Linked DNA regions of Prochlorococcus marinus str. MIT 9515. The protein of the gene in region 2 interacts with the protein of the main gene of each other region in a pairwise test. Links are inferred from orthologs where the notes say so. Each region holds a gene or a part of one and is shown on either strand. Other genes may lie near its edges.

What was found. Proteins that work in one complex are often made in the same cells at the same time.
Region 1: the proteins of mrdA (region 2) and P9515_RS02415 interact in binary tests that used the Escherichia coli proteins (3 or more experiments, as listed by UniProt). The link is inferred for Prochlorococcus marinus str. MIT 9515 from one-to-one orthologs.

What each region holds. Positions count from the first base shown.
Region 1 is NC_008817.1:433,679-440,394, forward strand. What follows is about bases 2,595-5,457. They hold P9515_RS02415 (transglycosylase domain-containing protein), read right to left. Parts: upstream 4,980-5,457; coding sequence 3,210-4,979; downstream 2,595-3,209. Other genes in these bases: P9515_RS02410 (16S rRNA (cytosine(967)-C(5))-methyltransferase), read left to right, coding at 2,595-3,194; chlG (chlorophyll synthase ChlG), read right to left, coding at 4,981-5,457. In the rest of the region: P9515_RS09295 (DUF2256 domain-containing protein), read left to right, coding at 1-28; P9515_RS02405 (cryptochrome/photolyase family protein), read left to right, coding at 25-1,515; more of P9515_RS02410, read left to right, coding at 1,881-2,594; more of chlG, read right to left, coding at 5,458-5,928; cytochrome b6f subunit PetP, read right to left, coding at 5,938-6,162; imidazole glycerol phosphate synthase subunit HisF, read left to right, coding at 6,222-6,716. UniProt on the Escherichia coli protein: Cell wall formation. Synthesis of cross-linked peptidoglycan from the lipid intermediates.
Region 2 is NC_008817.1:44,626-53,009, forward strand. What follows is about bases 2,610-5,608. They hold mrdA (penicillin-binding protein 2), read left to right. Parts: upstream 2,610-3,213; coding sequence 3,214-5,004; downstream 5,005-5,608. Other genes in these bases: P9515_RS00225 (hypothetical protein), read left to right, coding at 2,610-2,938; P9515_RS09555 (hypothetical protein), read left to right, coding at 3,051-3,209; P9515_RS00235 (NAD(P)H-dependent oxidoreductase), read right to left, coding at 5,038-5,562; P9515_RS00240 (diflavin flavoprotein), read right to left, coding at 5,581-5,608. Also shown: P9515_RS00215 (hypothetical protein), read left to right, coding at 384-566; P9515_RS09550 (hypothetical protein), read left to right, coding at 647-790; P9515_RS00220 (PD-(D/E)XK nuclease family protein), read left to right, coding at 1,527-2,243; more of P9515_RS00225, read left to right, coding at 2,330-2,609; more of P9515_RS00240, read right to left, coding at 5,609-7,383; P9515_RS00245 (diflavin flavoprotein), read right to left, coding at 7,401-8,384. UniProt on the Escherichia coli protein: Catalyzes cross-linking of the peptidoglycan cell wall. Responsible for the determination of the rod shape of the cell. Is probably required for lateral peptidoglycan synthesis and maintenance of the correct diameter during lateral and centripetal growth.

The sequences.
Region 1 (6,716 bases), 390 kb from region 2 along the record:
ATGCAGAAATAGGAAATCACTAGTATGAATCAAATATCAATCATCTTCCCAAATCAACTTTTTAGAGATAGTCCTATCTTAAAATTAAATTGTGAGATCTTAATGATAGAGGATTCCTTGTTTTTTGGAAATGATAAATTTCATAAGTTAATTAATCATAAAAACAAATTAATTTTTCATAAAGCTTCAATGCTCGCATATAAAAAATATTTAGAAAATTTAGGTTATAAAGTTTTTTATATAGACAACAAAAATAATTTTTCCACAGTTGATTATTTATCAAATTACTTAGAAAAAAAATATCAAAAGATAAATATTTATAATCCTCATGATTTTTTAATTATGAAAAGAATAAATAGCTTTGTAAAAGCCAACAAGCTTAAATTACAAATTTTCCAATCCCCAATGTTTATTACTAAAGAAGACTTAAGAGAGTCATTTAGGGTGAATCCCAAAAAACCTTTGATGGGTAGATTTTATGAGAATCAAAGAAAAAGTCAAAATATATTAGTTAATCTTGATGGCTCACCAAAGGGAGGTAAATGGAGTTTTGATGAATTAAATAGAAAAAAATTACCAAAAAAAATAACTATTCCTGAAATTCCAAGATTACCAAAAAATGAGTTTGTAATGCAGGCTGAAAATTTAATTACTGATTTAAATATTGAATTCATCGGGGAAAGTAATCATTTTATATATCCAACTTCTTTTTCTGAAGCAGATAATTGGCTTCATGATTTTTTCGAATCTAGAATTTTTTTATTTGGAGATTATGAAGATGCAATTAGTAAGAAAAAAGTTTTTTTATGGCATAGTTTGCTTTCTCCTCTTTTAAATAGTGGTTTATTAACTCCAAAAGAAGTTATAAATAAGGCATTAACTTTTGCTGAAAAAAATAAAGTTCCTATGAATTCTTTAGAGGGTTTTATTCGTCAAATTGTTGGATGGAGAGAATTTATTTGTCTTGTTTATGAAAAGCATGGTACCAAAATGCGTACTACCAATTTTTGGAATTTTGAGAACAATCCAATGCCTGATGTTTTTTATACAGGAAATACAGGGATTGAGCCAGTAGATATTGTTATAAACAATATTATTAAATACGGTTATTGTCATCATATTGAGAGACTAATGATCGTAGGCAACTTTATGCTTTTATGTCGTATACATCCAGATCAGGTTTATAAATGGTTCATGGAAATGTTTATAGATTCTTATGATTGGGTAATGGTACCCAATGTATATGGGATGAGTCAGTTTAGCGATGGAGGCATCTTTTCAACAAAACCTTATATTTCCAGTTCAAATTATGTAAAAAAAATGTCTGATTATAAAAGTGGATCTTGGTGTTCAATTTGGGATGGATTATTTTGGAAATTCATAAAAGATAATGAAACTTACTTTAGAAAACAATATAGATTGGCGATGTTAACAAGGAATCTAGATAAAATGAGTGACGAAAAGTTAAATGGTCATTTGACAACAGCTGAGGTATTTATAAAGAATCTTTATTAAAGAAACAACCATTTTTGAAAACTTAAGAGAACCTTACATTCTGATGAAAAATTAGATGTAGATGCTAAGTTGGTCCAAATTTAGAAATTAAATGAATATTAACGTTTTTTTTTGAATATAAATTTTAATCTAATTGCTTGAAACTTTCTTATCTAACTTATTTATGAAAAATAATAAAAAAATTAAATTATTATCTAGAGAAAAACTGCACTCTTTAAATATATATTTATTTTTAGGATTTAATTTTACCCTGGTAACTATTCTTGGTTTTATTTTGTTTAATACTACAATTAATAGTTAACTTCAATATTGTCAGTAAATAGTATATTAAATATATATATATTTTTAAATAACTTTAAGACACTTTGGCAACAGGATACCTTCAAAGAAAAGCATCTTGGGAAATTTTATTAAAGGTAAGTTCTGGTATCTATTCAGACCATGCACTTGAGAAGGTACTAAAAAATTATGAGTTTAATTCATTAGATATAGCCTTCATAACTGAATTATCTTTTGGATGTATAAGATATAGAAAATTTCTTGATACTTGGATAGATCACATCTCAAAACTTTCTCATCAAAAACAACCTCCAAAACTAAGATGGCTTTTACATATTGGTTTATATCAATTATTGAAAATGGATAAAATACCTTTTCCTGCCGCTATTTCCTCCACAGTAGAAGTAGCAAAGAGAACTGATTTAAAAGGTTTAGCTGGTACCGTGAATGCAATATTAAGAAATACTGTTAGAAATATAGAAAGAGATAATTGCCCAAAAATATCTACTGACGAAATGGAAAAGTTATCTTGTCTTGAGTCATTGCCATTATGGCTTGTAACTGAAATTGTTAATTGGGTAGGAATAAAAGAAGCTAAAAATATCTTTAAAGCATTTAATAAAAAACCTACGATTGATTTACGAATTAATTCACTGAAAACTAATTTCAATAAAATTTTGAAAGAACTTAATGAATGTAATATTCAGGCAGAGCCTATAAATCAATTAAATAATGGAGTTGCTTTAAATTCAAATCCAAGATCTATAAAAAATCTTCCAGGGTATAAAGATGGCCTATGGGTGGTTCAAGATAGATCTTCTCAATGGGTGGCTCCTCTTTTAAATCCGAAGAAAGGAGAAAAGATTCTGGATGCTTGTTCTGCTCCTGGAAGCAAAACAACTCATTTAGCTGCATTAGTAAATGATGATGCTGAAATTCTAGCTGTTGATAGATCAGAAAAAAGATTGAAAATACTACAGTCAAATTTAGAAAGATTAAATATAAAAAGTGTAAAAACCTTAGAAGCAGATGCCACAACTTTGATTGATATTAAGCCAAATCTCGCATCTTATTTTGATAAGATTTTAATTGATGCTCCTTGCTCAGGAATCGGAACCTTTGCAAGAAATCCAGATACAAGATGGTCTTTAAGTAAAGATAAAATAAATCAATTAATTATTCTTCAGGAAGGATTACTAGACAGTATTTTCCCTCTTTTAAAAAAAAATGGAACTTTAGTTTATTCAACGTGTACAATTTGCCCTGATGAGAATAACTTACTCATTAGAAGATTTTTGTCAAAAAATAAGGAACTTAAATTAGATAGTGAAAGACAAATTTTACCAAGATTTGATAAGCCAGGAGATGGATTCTATGCAGCAACAATATCCTATAAGTAAAACTAAAACTTTTTATTATTGAATTTTTAAATCAAAAATTTTACTTATAAATTTTTTCCAGAAATAAGCTGCATTACCACTTGATAAGTTAGATTTTTTGTTTTCATCAAAACCTATCCAAACTCCAGTAGTAAGATTTTTAATTGAACCAATAAACCAAAGGTCTCTATTCTCATCCGAGGTACCTGTCTTTCCAAATATCCTTTCTCCTTTTATTGAAGCTCCTATCGAAGTTCCTTCTGATACAGATTTCTCAAGTAGATTATTTAAATTTTTGTTTACTTTAGGAGCTAATATTTTCTTATGAACAAATTTGTTTTCCCAAATTAATTCTTGATTTTTTGACTCTATTTTTTCAATAATGCTAGGCTTATAGAGATTTCCATTGCTATTCAAAACTGCATAGGCGTTTGTAATATTTAGAAGGTTATCTCCATAAGATCCAATAGCTAATGGTAGAAATTCTTCAAGCTTTTGTTCATATCCTAGTCCAAATAAATTAGCTAAATTTATAATTTTTTTTAGGCCTATATTATTAGCTATTTTTAATGGAACTATATTAGAAGATTTTTTAAAAGATTCAGTTAAGGATATCTTACCAAGGTAGTTTTCAGAAAAATTGTTTGGACAATAATCTTTCCAGCAAGTAGGAATATCCTCGAATTTATCACTTAACTTTCTACCTTCTATAAGTGCTGCTGCATAAGGAATAATTTTAAAAGTTGAGCCTAAAGGTCTTACTGCTGAAGTGACTCTATTAAATTCGTTTATTGATGGATTTTTGCTGGTGATCATTGTTCTAATTAAACCTGTATTGGATTCAATTGATACCAAAGCTATTTCAATATTATTAGGACCTATATACTTTGAAATATGTTGTCCAATTTCTTGCCAATTTTTGTTGATACTTGATTTGATTTTTAAAAACTTATATTTTTTATGAGTCTTAATAATTTTATTTGCTTCCTCCAAAATATAATTTACTAATAATTTATCGTTAAGATTTTTGTTATCTATTTGATAATTTAATTTAACTTTTTCCTGAAGAGCTGAATCTTTTTCACCTAATGATATGTGGCCATCTAAATACATAGATTCTAAAATTTTATTTCTTTGTTTAATAGCTAAATCAATATTTTCATAAGGTGAATAAATTGAAGGAGCAGGAGCTAAACCTGCTATTAAGGCAACCTCAGATAATGTTAATTCGTTAATAAATTTCCCAAAATAAACTTGAGAGGCCTCATTTACTCCGTAAGCTCCAGATCCTAGGTAAATATTATTTAGATATAATTTTAAAATCTGGGATTTACTGTATTTAAAATCTAGTATTAAGGATATTATCATTTCTTTAATTTTTCGTTGAAAACTTAAATCATTATTTAAAAAAATTAATCTAGCTACTTGCTGCGTAATAGTACTTCCACCCTCCTTAAAGGACCTACTTTGAATATTATTAATCAAGGCTCTTGATAAACCTATTAAATCAATTCCATTATGTTTAAAAAATCTTTTGTCCTCTCCAGAGATAAAAGAATATTTTAGGAAAAATGGTATCGAATTTGTATCATCAAGGACATCAAATTTTCTACTTAATTTGCTTAATATTTTATTATCAGAAGATAATATTTCATAAGAATAGGTTATTGATTTTGAATTATTATTATTTTTAAGTGGATTAGAATTTAAAGTAAACCTAATTAAATTAATTACGGGGAAAAATATACCAAAGAAAATAAATATTGAGGGGGTAATAATAAGATATTTGTATTTTTTTTCATTCACTTTAAGCTACTAAAAAACTATGTCCTATTGCTAAGGCAGTTACTAACATTCCAGTTATTAGGAATGGCTGTGCGCTTGCCTGATATTTGACATCAAATTTTAGCGGGTCTCTTAGTAACCACATATCTTGAAACGTAATTTGAGGAATTACCAGTAAAACTAAAATTACTGATGCTAAATGTTGACCAATAACAATTAATACAATAACCATCGCCAATTGAAAAATATCAATGAGACCAGCACTTATTCGACTAGCATTTTTAATTCCAAATATTACAGGTAATGAATTTAAACCTAGTTTTGAGTCCCCTTCAACACTTTTAAAATCATTTATTACTGCTATGCCTAGCCCAGAAAGACTATAAGCAAGAGTTAGCAATGCAGTAACAATCGTTAATTTCCCAAATAAAGCTTGCCCTGCCCACCAAGGAAGAGCTATGTATGATGCTCCTAAAGCGTAATTTCCTAGCCAGCCATTTTGCTTCAATTTTAAGGGAGGAGCAGAATAGATGTAACTTACGAAAGAACCACCTAAAGCTAGAAGGAGGACAGAAGGAAAACTATGTTTTGCATATAAATCTAGTAAAAAAGAAACAACTAATCCAGAAATAAGTAATACCCAGATTTGTGTTTTCACTTCCTTAATCGAAATTTTTCCAGAGGGGATTGGTCTATTAGGTTCATTAATAGCATCAATATCTCTATCAAAATAATCATTAATAGTTTGTGTATAACCTGCTAAAAGTGGTCCGCTCATAAGCATGCATGCTAGTGAGGCTAAAACGTTGCTTATAGTCCACTGAAAGTTTCCGCTTGCAGCGGCTCCACAGATTACACCCCATATTAAAGGTATCCATGTAATTGGCTTCATCAATTGTATTCGGAGTTTCCAAATACTTGAGGTCTCTGAAGCACCTTTAATGCCTAATAATTGTTTTGGATCATTCACTTTAGCTATTTAACCTTTCTCAATTTCTTCAGGGAAAAACCAATTTTCTTCTCCATTTTGCAATCTAACAGTAATGCCAATACTTCTACCATCAGTCATTTTATATCCAGTTGTTACAACTCTTGGGTTTGATGATATTTGATCAATTAGCTTTGCAGGTAATCTATCTTTAACCTTGTTAATGTTGATTTTAACTTTACTACCAATTTTAGGTAATAATTTTGTTTGAGCCATAAGAGTTAAAATGGAAGCTATTATGCAAGATTAACAGTCTTTGGACAATTTTTTTTAAAATGGTAGCTCTTCGTTTAATTCCTTGTTTAGATGTAGCTAATGGCAGGGTAGTTAAAGGTGTCAATTTTGTAAACCTTAGAGACTCCGGCGATCCTGTTGAATTAGCTTGTAGATACTCAGAAGCAGGGGCGGATGAATTAGTCTTTTTAGATATTAGAGCTAGTGTGGAAAATAGAAAAACATTAGTTGATCTTGTCTCTAGGACTGCGAAATCAGTAAAAATCCCTTTTACTGTTGGTGGTGGAATAAATTCGATAGTCACAATAAATGATCTCTTAAGAGCAGGCGCAGATAAAGTAAGCTTGAATTCATCTGCAGTTAAGAATCCAAAAATAATTTCTCAAAGCTCTAAAAAATTTGGAACACAGTGTATTGTGATAGCTATTGATGCAAGAAAAAAACATAATGTATCTAATGAATGGGAAGTCTACGTTAAGGGGGGTAGAGAGAACACTGGTCTAGATGTGGTAAATTGGGCAAAAAAAGTTGAGGAA
Region 2 (8,384 bases):
ATGTTTTAATAACGATAATATGTAAAAATAAAAAAACTTTTTATGAGAACTATTTATCTACTTTGCCAACTTTCGCAAAAGAATCTGCAAAATTCTTAGTTGGTTAGTGCATTATTTCTCGATAATTTATTCATTAACTTTAAAAAAGGGCAAAGACACAGCAGTTTAAGTTTTACGCGAGTTTTATGCGTAAAAACTTTTACCCAAATCGTATTTATAGATGCAATTATTTCTAAAGGTCTTATATAGATGTAATTAAGGTAAGCTAACAACTTTTTATAATTTACCGTCAAAATGTGCAAATTAATAAAATTGCAAGTAATAATACTCTATTAATTTCAAGTTAACAGGAGGATAATATAGACATAGATCTAGGAGGTCTTATGAAATTATTCAATCAATTTAACATCCTTCCAAGATACTTAACTGCGTTTAACTATGCAGGATTAAATCTTAACGAAACCCCAAAAGAACTTGATAAATGTACTCCTGAGTTTCAAAATTTTTGGGATAAAGAATGTAGAGAACATCCAACTAATCAAAATTGTTTAATTTACTGTGACTGAGTTATTAATTTTTAGTCTTAGTTAAATAAACTCTTCCTAAAAAGAGACTTCAATAATTTTAATCAACAAAAAACTTTTCTTTGAAGAAGGAATTGCTCACTCTTGATTCAATCAAGATACTTCCAACTATGTTTTTCTACTCTTTACCTTGGAATAAATTGATTTTGATATTGAAGGTCACAACTGTTCCAATACTTATAAGTAATAATCCAATCGCAATTTGAGGTGAAGGTAAAATCATATAAAGATTTAATTTCCAATATTTTATCGAACTTAGTTAATTATCGATAAAAGATTGTTTAATTTGAACCAAAAATGACCTATTTAAAATATGATTTTGATATTTATTACGCAGTAGGAAATACGAATTCTTAAAGACAAGAAAGTAAAACTGCTGTAATTATCCATAAAAGGAACTATCAAGTTGGACTTTGATTCAGGCAAGTACGGCAATCATTGATATTAAAAACCAATTTTCAAATATTTATTTATTTTGGAAAAAGAGATAGTTAATAACTATGAGATTTAAGTTAAATATTTTTTATTTTATTAGTAACAACAAAAACCCTTTAAAAAATGATTTCTGACTAATAAACCACATGATTTGCAAGAATTGTTTTTTTTAATAGTATTCACAATGGGCAATTAAGATATGTGACAAGTAAGTAACATTACTCATCCTCTTCCACGAAAAAGAAATATATGTAATAAATTATGCGAGTGTGTAGGAGAGATTTATCTAAAAAAAGTGGAAACAAGGAAACACTCAATTTAGATAAATCAATAAAGACCTCTATTTTTAGAGGTCTTTTTTTTTCTCATCTAGCGTGAATCAATACACAGGTTCAAGTAAATACACATTTGTTTTCCTGGTGAACATTTTGCAAATCATAATATATAAATTCTTTCGAGTGATTTTACAAATATTTTTATAATCTTATTATTGCCTACGAACTAACTATGGATGAAGTTATTAAATTAAGTAGGTCTACTGTTGAAAAATATCTTAATTGCCCTAGATGTTGCGTTCTTGATAAAAAGCATAAAATAAAACCTCCATCTTTACCCTTTACTCTAAATATTGCGGTAGATAATTTATGTAAAAATGAGTTTGATTATTACCGCGATTTGCAGGAACCTCATCCTTTATTTCTTAAGCATAATATTGAAGCTGTTCCTTTTAAACATGAAGATATAGATATTTGGAGAAGTAACTTTAAAGGGATAAGATACAAATCCTTTGAGCATCAGTATGATTTCGGTGGTGCTGTTGATGATGTTTGGCAAAAAAAGAATGGAGAGCTTATTATCGTTGATGTAAAAGCAACGTCACGAAATAATTTTGATTGGTTAGAAACTTTTAATAAATATGATTATGCAAAAGCATATAAAAGACAATTAGAAATGTATCAGTGGTTATTTAGAAAAAATGGTTTCAAAGTTGCAGATGAAGCCTATCTTCTTTATTTCAATGGAAAAAAGAATGAAAAGTTTTTTAATAATCAGTTAAAATTTGATGTCCATTTTATAAAGTTAGATTGTTCCTCATTATGGGTAGAAAGCAAAGTTATTCAAACAGTAAAGCTACTTAGGTCTAATGATTTTCCTCTGCCTTCTCTAAATTGTGAATATTGTAATTATTTAAAAAAGCGTTGGCAATTGTCAAAAATTAATTAATGATATTGTACAAATAATATTATTTGATATTTCTGGAAAATTTTTCAAATAAAGATAATCTTTAAGTAGAGAATAAATTAAAAATTTTGGTTAAACCGAATAGTTCTAATAATAAAATTAGCAACCATTTACAACAAGATATTGTAAAAATTGGAGGCAAAACGATATTTATCAATCCATTTTTATATTGGAGAAGGTTTGATGAAAATACTAATAGATGGTTGCGAGAACCAGGGCAAATGTCAGAAGAGCAAATTCAGCCAAATAGAAATCGGTTTTATCCCGAAATTGACTGGGCTGATTTAAGTCAAGATCAAAAGCTTATCAAAGATGCAAGTATAGAAATGTTTCTTAAGACTCTTGAACTTATAAGTACTTTTCATCCTCAGCTTAATTCCGGACAATTATTAGAAGTTGAGAGGAAAATGGCAATTACAAAAAAGCTACCTTTTGAAAGGTGGGTAAAAAAGTCTTTTGCGAAAAAAGCTAGAGCTGAAGAAAGCGAAAAAAGAAAATTTCAAAGAGATAGATTTATCAGAAGTTGGAAGGAATGGTTAATCCTTGAAAATACTCAACAAGCTCTTCTTCCTATAATTGTAATTATATTTATTTCAGCATTTATTGGCTGGGCGTCTGGTGTTTCAAAGAATAGTTGCAATCCTTATTTTGAACCAAATCTTGATCAGTCAATTTGAAATAATTGATTAAATAGTATTGTCATTCAGACATTAATATTATTTTGATGATTTGTAATTTATTATTTAGGATGATATAAAATGAATTTAGTTTTCATATTAATTTATAAAAATGTTTATGGATAATAAAGATAAAGAACAAGATATATCAAATTCGGAATTGAATAAAGAAAACCGACAAAACGATTATAAGTTTTTAGTTCATAAACTTAAAAGTATTAAGGCAATTATCAATATGTTAGAAAAACATTTTTTAGAGAAAGAGATTTAAATTTTTGGAAAAAAGAAAGTTGAATAATAAGTTTCCTTCATTCAATAGACAGCCTTTAGTTTTCTATTTAATTACTAGTTTATCGTTTATTTTAATATTAATTAGATTAATTTTTTTACAATTATTAAATCATGAGACTTATAAAAAAATGTCTGATGAAAATAGAATTAGGCTAATTGCAACCCAACCAATTAGAGGACGGATAATTGATAAAAATGGATTCATTTTGGCAGATAGCAGGTTAATCTATTCTTTAATAATTAAGCCTCAATACGTTAATGAGAGATTATGGCAGAAATATAAATCAAATATTTCTAAATTATTAAATATTTCATCTGATGCTCTTCAAAAAAAATATTCTGATGGTTTAGAAAATAATCAATTTTCAATAACTCTATTAGATGATTTGAAAGTTGAGCAAGTTATCAAATTTCAAGAAAATGAGAAGATGCTTAATGGTTTAGAAATTTCATCAAAAATAATTAGAAATTATCCATATAAAAATGTTGCTTCTCATGTGATTGGCTATACGCAACCCATAACAGATTCAGAATTTAATATTTTGTCTAAAAAGGGTTACAAATTAAATGATTTAATAGGAAGAACTGGAATTGAGTTTGTATTTGAAGATCATATAAGAGGGGAATGGGGTGGAGAAATGATTGAAGTAAATTCCTCGGGTACATTTACAAAATCTTTAGGGACTAAACCATCAAAACAAGGAAAAGATATTGAATTAACAATTGATTTGAATTTGCAATTAATTGCTGAGGACATGCTTAAAGATAAAAAGGGAGGAGCCATAATAGTTATGGATCCGAGAGATGGTGCAATAATAGTAATGGCTAGCAAACCGAGTTTTGACCTGAATTTCTTTTCAAAAGATTTTAAGCCTCAAAAAGAATATGATGCATTATTTAATTCTCCTGCTAAACCATTATTTAATAGAGCTTTAAACGCATACGACCCAGGTAGTGTTTGGAAAATTGTTACGGCAATCGCTGGTTTAGAAAGTGGAAAGTTCCCTCCTGAAACTTTTTTAGAAACTAAACCTTGTATTACTTATGGAAGTCAGTGTTTTAGAGAACATAATGACTTAGGGTTCGGAACTATAGGATATGAAGATGCTTTACGCGTTTCTAGTAATACTTTTTTTTATCAGATTGGCTATGGCGTAGGGGTAGATGAAATTTATAATGCTTCAAAGAAGCTTGGCTTTGCTTCATTATCTGGAATTGAAATTTCTGAACAAGAAAATATAGGTTTAGTAGCTAGTAGTCAATGGGCTAAAGAAGGAAGAGGATGGGGAGAACCCGGGAGAACCCCTTGGGTTCCAGAGGATATAGCGAGTATGTCTATTGGTCAATTTGTTGTGCAAGTGACACCTATTCAAATAGCTCGTGCATATGCTGCAATTGCAAATGGAGGTTATTTAGTAACCCCTTATTTAGTAAAAAAAGAGGGGCAACCTCTTTCATATCAAAGGCCTATAAAGATTGATATTGATCCAAACAATATTCAAATAGTAAAAAATGGTTTAAGAAAAGTAGTTGAGTCCGGAACAGGAGTTGCTATAAATTATGGAGTCTCTAATTTGCCACCAGTTTCTGGCAAAACCGGTACTGCGGAAGATGGAGAAGGAGGTCCCGATCATGCATGGTTTGTTTGCTTTACTCCTTCAGAAAACAGTGAGTTATTAATAGTTGCTTTTGCACAAAATACTCCTGGAGGAGGTTCTGTTCATGCACTACCTATGGCTAGAGAAATTTTAAAAGTTTGGAATAACAAGAAATAGATATGCAACATCAGAGTTTTTATATAAATTAATTTATAGTTTTAATTTTTTCATTTGTGTTAATCGTTTAATTATATCCTCAACGGTATTTATATCCACTGGTTTACTAAATGATGATAAAAGCTGTCTTCCTAGTACTTGACTTCCTAAGTGGACTAGTTGAATTCGTAATGTTGTTAGCAATTCTAATCCAACTCCACCCGAAAAGGTTGCTATGGCAATTGGTTGACCATTAAATAAATTTCTAAAATCATCTCCTGAGACTGATAGCCATGCAATCAAATTAGATAATATTGGAGGTATTGAACCGTTGTATTCAGGTGCACATATAATCCATTTTTCAATGGTAAAAAGCTTCTCTTTTATTTCTATTATTTCAACTGGGATGTCTTCTTTAGAATGAAATCTTGGATTGAATAATGGAATATCAAAAGTTGTGAGATCTAAAATCTCAGAATTTATTTTAAGTTCATTACTCTTTTCTTGAAATTTTTGGGCAAGTTCTAGATTTTTTCCACAACTAGCTGAAATTATTATTAGATCTTTGGAAGTAGTCATTAGTAAAAATAATTTAGTTTAATAGTTAGCTCCACTCTTCCGGTGATGAACAGCGGTTAGGCAATCTGATTTTAAAATATTCCCATGTAACACCTCAGCATATATTACCCAATGATCACCGCATTCCATTCTTTCTTTGATAGAAGCCTCTAACCATGCTAAAGAATCTGGAATAATTATTTGATTATTTGGTGTTAATTCGATATCTAAGCCTTCAAATCGATCTTCTCCTGGGGAAAAAGGTTTTGTAAATCTTTTTAAAGGTTCCCTGAAATCTTTATCGCTAAGAATATTTAGAGCGAAGGAGTCTCCTATTTGGAGAAGAGACTCTACTGATCTATCTTTTGCTACAGAAATACTTAATCCAGGAGGAGAAAAACTGGCTTGACTAACCCAAGAGGCAAGCATAGCTCCTTTTATATTATTTTCTTTTGTTCCTTTGGAGGCAGTGAGAACGCAAAGTGAACCAAGTACCCTTCCTAAAGCTTGAAATGTTGGATCAGTTTTACTCGATATCATTCCAGTATCAGATTTCCTTATTTTTTGTTTTGCTTTTTTTAAAATTTTTCTTCCAAAATGAGTACCAATTTCCTCAAGCTCTTTAATTTTTGGTTTGTTTGGGCTAAATTTTATTCTTATTGGATCAAAGCTGAATTTAAAGCCACCATCTTTTAATTTTGTTTCAAGTAAATCTATCGCTTCTCCACTCCATCCAAAACTACCGAAAATGCCAACTGGTTTATCTCTATTACCCTCTGATAATAAAGTTCCAAGAGCACTTACTATAGGAGTAGGTGCGTGCCCACCCAATGTAGGGGATCCTATCAGATACCCATCAGCATTTTGTATAGATTGTATAAGTTCATCATTCGATGTGAATTCACAATTAATACTATCAACTTCAACTGCTGTTCTATTTATACCTTTGGCTAAAGCATCACCTATTGAAGCTGTATTACCATATGCACTAGCGTATATTAAGCTAATTTTAGGATTGTTTGTTGAAAGATTTTCTCCCCATCTGATGTAGTCATTCAAAAAGCTTTTTAGGCTATACTCTATTGTTGGACCGTGGAGAGGAGCGATAGTTTTAATTTCTAATTCAGAAATTTTTTCTGCTATCGTAACGATTTGGTTAGACATTGGTGCCATAAGACAATCGTAGAAATGTTTCCTCTCAATTTCTGTACTGATTCGATTTGTCTCTGACCAATCTGTAGTTGCTATGTGAGCAGAAAATATTTTCTCGCTTATAAGTATTTCTTGGTCCGTTTCATAAATTATTAATCCGCCAGGCCATCGTGCAGTTGGAACAGGAATAAGTTCTAGTCCAGTACTTTCTAACTCTAAGTGAAGTTCTTTTTTGATGACATTAAATATGGGTAACTGAACTTCAATGAACTTTGTTGAATTAGGATTTTTTTGATTCCATAGTTCACTTATAAGTTTAAAACCAGGATTTGAACATGTGATGCTTAATTTATTAAATTTGGTACTTATAGCTTTTATGGTTTCAATAATTTTGGGGTTTATATGACCTGTAATGATATGAACTTTGTCTAAATTAAAATTATCAAAAATAGTAGAAATTATTTTAATAATTGTTTTTGAATAGTTTTTTTCAGGTGGATGGATAATGAAAAGTTCGTCATTACTTCTAATTAAAAAAGTATTGAAAGATGTTCCTTTTTCAAGATTAAATTCAAGTTCAAATCTTTCTTTATTGTGATCAAGAAATCTGATACAAGTAATATTATCAGTTATTTCAAATGTTGATAAATTTTTATTTTGTAAAAGTAAACCTTTATTAATTCCTGACATCTTTAACGAATGATTTATTAGTAGTGGTTCGCAACCTTCCTATGATGAACAGCTGTCTTACAGGATAAATCGGATACACTTCCATTCTCAACTATACCGTAAATAATCCAATGATCTGGAGTTTCTAACCGAGAACTTACTTTACAATCTAGAAACGCGAGAGAATCAGAAAGAACAGGACCTCCATTTGCAATGTTGCTAATTACATCAACATCCGCAAATCTATCAGCTCCAGGTGCAAATCTTTTTAAAAAATGTCTAAACATTTTTTGATAGTTATCCTCTCGTAAAATATTCACTACAAAACCCTTCCCAACTTGCATGAAAGATTCAATAGCTCTATCTTTTGCTACCGCAACAGTAATACCAGGCGGGCTGAAACTTGCTTGACTTACCCAGCTTGCCACCATAGCACTTTGTCTAAAAGTTGAGTTCTCTCCTTGACTTGCTGTCACGACATATAAACCACCGCTTAATCTTCCTAAAGCTTTATCCAAATTAGAATCAAGGCTTTTCATTGAGGCAATATTTTTTTTCTTATTGATTAATTGCCCCAAATCAGTTCCAGCTTCTTCAAATTGTTGATAGATAATAGGATCCGGAATATTTCTAACTCTTAGAGGTGAAAAAGCTTCTTTTTGTCCTAGTTCTCTTAATTTATTAGATAATGAATCTATAGGTTCATCATCGCCTCCAAAAGCATCGTAAACAGCTGTAAATTGTTTAGGCTTTAGTGCTGCAAAGAGAGTACCAAGAGATTCCTTTAAATCATTATCAGAATTAACTGGCCAAGTTGGAATTACTACTGCTTTAGATTCAGTAATTAAACCTGTTAATTCTTGAGAATCTGAAGATCTTAAATCGATTAATTGAACCTGAGCATCTGCTTTACTAATGCCGTGAGATATGGCTTGGCTTAGTCGATCACAATAACCATAATCACTTATATAGCAAACAGACACAAATTCATTGCCTTTACTCTTATTAGCGCTCCATTCTAG